Linked DNA regions of Prochlorococcus marinus XMU1404. Each later gene encodes a partner of the first gene's protein in a complex. Links are inferred from orthologs where the notes say so. Each region holds a gene or a part of one and is shown on either strand. Other genes may lie near its edges.

Evidence for each region. Proteins that work in one complex are often made in the same cells at the same time.
Region 2: the proteins of HA144_RS01525 (region 1) and HA144_RS00905 are in contact, whole or in part, in a cryo-EM structure (PDB 6KHJ), measured with the Thermosynechococcus vestitus proteins. The link is inferred for Prochlorococcus marinus XMU1404 from one-to-one orthologs. Residues at the interface, in WP_011056552.1 of Thermosynechococcus vestitus: Leu46, Met47, Tyr48, Thr50, Ala51, Cys52, Phe54, Ile55, Glu56, Ala58, Ala59, Ile61, Gly62, Ser63, Arg64, Phe65, Asn76, Pro78, Thr89, Thr91, Lys93, Met94, Ala97, Leu101, Met123, Phe124, Ser126, Asp127, Ser128, Tyr129; in WP_011057128.1 of Thermosynechococcus vestitus: Pro17, His18, His19, Pro20, Ser21, Met22, Val25, Arg27, Met29, Thr31, Ile38, Asp39, Cys40, Glu41, Pro42, Val43, Ile44, Gly45, Tyr46, Leu47, His48, Arg49, Gly50, Met51, Lys53, Ile54, Asn57, Arg58, Pro65, Tyr66.

What each region holds. Positions count from the first base shown.
Region 1 is NZ_JAAORE010000001.1:281,480-284,402, forward strand. It holds HA144_RS01525 (NADH dehydrogenase subunit K), read right to left. Parts: upstream 1,868-2,923; coding sequence 1,133-1,867; downstream 1-1,132. Other genes in the region: HA144_RS01515 (gluconeogenesis factor YvcK family protein), read left to right, coding at 1-606; HA144_RS01520 (NAD(P)H-quinone oxidoreductase subunit J), read right to left, coding at 603-1,133; HA144_RS01530 (NAD(P)H-quinone oxidoreductase subunit 3), read right to left, coding at 1,872-2,234; HA144_RS01535 (rubredoxin), read left to right, coding at 2,312-2,740; HA144_RS01540 (photosynthesis system II assembly factor Ycf48), read left to right, coding at 2,750-2,923. UniProt on the Escherichia coli protein: NDH-1 shuttles electrons from NADH, via FMN and iron-sulfur (Fe-S) centers, to quinones in the respiratory chain. The immediate electron acceptor for the enzyme in this species is ubiquinone.
Region 2 is NZ_JAAORE010000001.1:164,608-167,443, reverse strand. It holds HA144_RS00905 (NAD(P)H-quinone oxidoreductase subunit H), read right to left. Parts: upstream 2,095-2,836; coding sequence 907-2,094; downstream 1-906. Other genes in the region: rsmH (16S rRNA (cytosine(1402)-N(4))-methyltransferase RsmH), read left to right, coding at 2,133-2,836; HA144_RS00910 (acyl-CoA thioesterase), read right to left, coding at 445-897; HA144_RS00915 (AMP-binding protein), read left to right, coding at 1-443.

The DNA.
Region 1 (2,923 bases):
AATATTGATGTTATGTTATGGGCCGAATTAGAGAATGGTGAGAAAATTTTCGGAGAAAGTAATATCAGCAAATCTCAAAAATCAATTTCAAGGATCGGTTACCTGCCAGAAAACCCTTCTGCTCTTCCAAGTGCTCTCGAATCTATAAAAGAAGCTGACTTAATTGTTCTTGGTCCAGGCAGTTTATACACTTCTTTATTGCCAAACTTATTAGTGCCAGAAATAGTAGATGCTTTATTGCAGAGTAATGCTCCCAAAATATATATAAGTAATTTAATGACTCAACCTGGAGAAACTGATGGACTTGATGTATTTCAGCATATCAAATCAATTGAAAAACAATTATCAAATTTTGGGGTTAACACTAGAATTTTTAACGCCGTCTTATCACAGATTCATTTTGAAAAGTCTCCATTATTAGACTATTACAAAAGTAGAGGAGCAGAACCTGTCCAATGTCATAAAGAAAAATTATTATCTGAGGGTTATTATGTGTTGCAGGCACCATTATATTCAAAAAGAATTACTCCAACCTTGAGGCATGATCCTAGAAGGCTCGCAAGAGCAGTTATGTTTATGTACCGTAAATTAAAGAAATTAAATTAATATGCATCTTGAAGTTCATAAAAATCTGGCTGAATATAGTCTTTTCGTAATGGCCATCCTCTCCAATCTTCAGGCATTAAAAGTCTTTTGGGATTTGGATGATCAATAAAATTGATTCCATACATGTCATATGTTTCTCTTTCTTGCCAATCACTTCCTTTAAAAATTTTATACAAACTAGGGATTGATAAATCAGAATCTCTTTTTAAGAAGACTTTTAATCTTACTTCTTTAATCTTTTTGAGTTTTTGTAAGTCATCAACAGTTATAAAATGATAAAAACTAACAAGGTTTTTGCCTGGCCCCTCATCATAGCCACCTTGACATTGAAGATAGTTGAAACCGTAATTTCTCAAAGCCGATACTGCTTCATACAATTTATTAGGTTCCACAGAGATGTTTTCAATTCCTATATGGTCATCAGATAAAGATTGATTTGGAATTCCATCTTTAGACAAAGATTGGCTTATGAACCCTTCTTTTTCTATTGAAGTATCTGAGGATTTAGCTAAACCGTCTTTTTCCATTAAACTTCTTCAGTATTAATAATTTCAGTTTTTTCGTTATTTTCAGGTAATTCAGTTATTTTCTCTTTTTTTGAGGAGGGAATGACGTTAGCTGAAGTTTTGTTTAGATATTCACCTGTATTTTCTGAGAAAACAAGATTCATTTCGTGATCAGATGTTATGTATCTGTGAGTTTGTTCTGTTTTTGTGCGCTCTAAAATTGATTCATTACCAACTTTTTTTCTTAATTTAATTACAGCATCAAAAATTGCTTCTGGTCTTGGTGGGCATCCTGGAAGGTACAAATCAACTGGTATTAATTTGTCAACGCCTCTTACAGCAGTTGTAGAATCTGCGCTAAACATTCCTCCTGTGATTGTGCAAGCACCCATGGCAATAACATATTTTGGTTCAGGCATTTGTTCATAAAGCCTTACTAGGGCAGGAGCCATCTTCATAGTCACTGTGCCAGCTACAATTAACAAATCTGCTTGTCTAGGGGAACTTCTTGGAACTAAGCCAAATCTGTCAAAATCAAATCTTGAACCGATTAATGCTGCAAACTCAATAAAACAGCAAGCTGTTCCGTAAAGAAGTGGCCATAGACTGCTTAATCTTGCCCAGTTATGAAGATCATCCAAACTAGTCAATATTATGTTTTCACTGAGATCAGTAGTCACTTGAGGAGCTCCAAGAGGGTTACAGGTGCCTTCTCTAATCTCTCTAACTGCTTTGGGGGATAATGGTTGGTTCAATTTTTTAACTCCATTCTAAAGCTCCTTTTCTCCAAGCATAGGCCAAAGCAATAACTAGTATTGCTATAAATATTAAAGCTTCTATAAATGCAAGTAAGCCTAACCTATTGAATGCGACAGCCCAAGGATATAAGAATACTGTCTCAACATCAAATATAACGAAAACTAACGCGAACATGTAATAACGAATATTAAATTGAATCCAAGCACCTCCAATTGGTTCCATGCCTGATTCGTAAGTTAATTTCCTTTCTCCAGTTCTGCCTTTAGGGGCAACTATTAGATTAGTAACTAAAGCTAATATTGGAACAGCAGCAGCTATTAAAAGAAAACCTAAGAAATATTCATAGCCAGTTAAAACAAACATCTTAAAAAATTAATTTTGGATAAAATTCGCTTAATTAAGCAAAATCTTTTAAAGTTCTTAAAGAACAATAATAAACCGTGAGTGAAAACATTCAACCAGCCTCTGAGGAAAACAAAATAGTTGAAAAACTTGAGAAAGAAAATCTTTCTGAAAACTCCTCAGCAGTAAATGTTGAGAAATCCTCTATTAATTTAGAACAAAATAGATTTGAATGTAGAAGTTGTGGATACATTTATGATCCGTCCGAAGGAAATAAAAAATTAAATATACCTAAAAATACACCTTTTTCAGAGTTGGATGGCAATACTTTTGCTTGCCCTGTTTGTAGAGCCGGTAAAAACTTTTATAAGGATATTGGACCCAGAGCAAAACCTAGTGGATTTGAAGAGAATTTAGTTTATGGATTTGGATTTAATAGTTTACCTCCTGGACAAAAAAATATATTGATTTTTGGAGGGTTGGCGTTTGCTGCTGCTATGTTCCTTTCTTTGTACTCTTTGCATTAATATAATTAAATGAAAAAATTTTTTACCAGTATTCCTAATCTTCTTTTATCTGTAGTTCTCTGTTTTGTTTTAAGCAGTTGTTCATCCACAGGTGTCAAGATGAATGAAAGCAGCCCTTGGAAAACAATTCAGTTTGAAGATCAGGCTAATGCTTTAGATGTTGATTTCATAGATGATAATCAT
Region 2 (2,836 bases), 120 kb from region 1 along the record:
GAATCGAAATAAAAGACTCTTCAAAAACTGAAAATTTCAAAAATAAAAATGGGTGGTGGCAAACCGGTGATTTAGGTGAAATTAATCAAATAAATAATTCTTTATATTTAAACTTTCTTGGAAGAAGTGATAACGCTTTTAATTCAGGAGGAGAAATCGTTTTTCCAAAAGTAATTGAATCTCGATTAAATGATTTCATTATGAAAGAAAATATCCCAATTAATAAATTCAATATTTCAAAAGTGTCCGACAAATTATGGGGAAATAAAATTAAAATAATTGTGGAATATAAAGAACATACAAATCATAAAAATATTGAAAATTCATTAAATTTATTAAAAAAATTTTCTCAAAGTTGGCCTAAACATGAAAAACCTGAAAAGTGGATTGTTAAAAAAAATACCAGTGCAGAAAAAATAAACTATAAATTTAAAAAAGAATAATTTAGCATTCTTTTAAATTTATGCTTACATTTGAAGCCTCTATCCATCTTTCTAACTGATCGGGAAGTTCTATTTTATTTCTTGAATCAACATCTAAAGAACAATGTATTATTTTTCCTTCTGCTACTTTATTTCCATTTTTTATAAAAAAGCTATTTACTTGGAACAAATGTGTATTAATTTTATGAGGGGCAATTTTTACTTTTAAGAAATCTCCAATTTTTATAGGCGCAAGAAAGTTTGCTTCGCAGTTTACTATGGGAAAAATAATTTGACTTTTACGTATAGAAAAATCTGGAAAAATATCTTGATATGGAATCCCATAAATTTCGATACTCTCTTCCCAAGCTTCATGCGACCATTTTAATAAGTTATGAAAATGAATTACACCTGCAGAATCACAATCACCGAATCTTACCTTCTTCTGCAATATCAACCAGTCAGCGGGTTTCATTTAAAGAACTTATCTATCAACAGATCCCATAATGACATCTATTGAGCCAAGAATTGCCATAATATCGGCGATTTTGGCACCTTTAAGAATATGAGGCAATATTTGCAGATTATTTAAATCAGCAGCTCTGATTTTAAATCTCCATGGGGTAACTTCATTATTTCCTTGAATGAATACACCTATTTCTCCTTTACCGGACTCTAATCTTGTATACAATTCCCCGTTAGGAATTTTAAAAGTTGGAGCAACCTTCTTAGCTACATATTGATAGTCCATACCAAATATTTCACTTTTCTTATCTTCAGTCGCCATTCTTTGAGCTTCCAAATTTTCTGTTGGACCTCCTGGAATCATTTTACAGGCTTGGCGAATGATGCTTAGTGATTGTCTCATCTCTTCGACTCTCACTCGATATCTCGCATAACAATCTCCTTCTTTTTCTGAAGCAATCTGCCAATCAAAATCGTCATAACATTCATAACTATCGACTTTCCTTAAATCCCAGGAGACTCCAGAAGCTCTAAGCATTGGCCCAGACAAAGACCAATTAATTGCCTGGTCTCTTTGTATTGTTCCCAGACCTTCAATTCTTTTTCTAAAAATTGGATTATTTGTGATTAATTTTTCATATTCATCAATCTTAGGTCCAAACCAATCACAAAAGTCTATACATTTTTCTAACCATCCGTATGGAAGATCACATGCGACACCGCCTATCCTAAAGAAATTATTATTTATCAGCCTCTGTCCAGTAGCAGCTTCCCAGAGATCATAAATCATTTCTCTTTCTCTAAAAATGTAGAAAAATGGAGTTTGAGCTCCTACATCTGCTAAAAAGGGGCCAAGCCATAAAAGATGATTAGCAATACGATTAAGTTCTAGCATTAGTACTCTGATGTAACTAGCTCTTTTAGGCACTGGAATATTAGCTAATCTTTCAGGAGCATTTACTACAATAGCTTCATAAAACATTCCTGCGGCATAATCCATTCTGCTTACATAAGGGACATACATTACATTTGTCCTATTTTCAGCTATCTTTTCCATGCCTCTATGTAAATATCCAATTACTGGCTCACAATCAATGACATTCTCACCATCAAGAGTTACAACTAACCTTAAAACCCCATGCATTGAGGGATGGTGAGGGCCAAAATTGACCACCATTGGTTCTGTTCTAGTCTCTAGCTGAGCCATTCGAAATTTAACTTCTAAATAAATCTTAGTCGAAAGTTATGCAAACTGACCTATCTGATTCATCTTTTTTCAACCATAAATCAGTTATGACAGATGAGATTATGGCCTCATTAGAGCATTACCCATTAATATATAACAATCAACTTAAAGGAATAGACGCAACTCTAGGAGGAGGCGGGCACTCTTATCATTTGTTGAGAAAATATCCGGATTTAAATATAATTGGACTTGACCAAGATCCATTCGCAAGAAAATCAGCTTCAAAAAAACTTGATGAATTTAAAAATAGGATTGATATAAAGGCTTCAAATTTTGCAGATTTTGTACCAAAAGAAAAAGTTTCTTTTGTGATCGCAGATCTTGGAGTAAATAGTAACCAAATTGATGACCCTAAAAGAGGATTTAGTTTTCAAAAAGATGGTCCACTTGATATGCGCATGAATCCTTTGCTTGAGTTTGATGCAGGGAAATTAATTGAGGCTTTAAATGAAAAAGATCTAGCTAACCTAATTTACAAATATGGAGATGAGAGATTATCAAGAAAGATTGCCAGGAAAATAAAAATGGATTTGAAGGAAAATGGGAAATATTCTGGGACAAAAGAGTTAGCTTATTCTATTGCCGGATGCTTCCCACCAAAACAAAGATATAAAAAAATACACCCAGCAACAAGAACATTTCAAGCACTAAGGATTGCAGTTAATAAAGAAATTGAAGTATTAGAAAAATTTTTGCAAGTTGT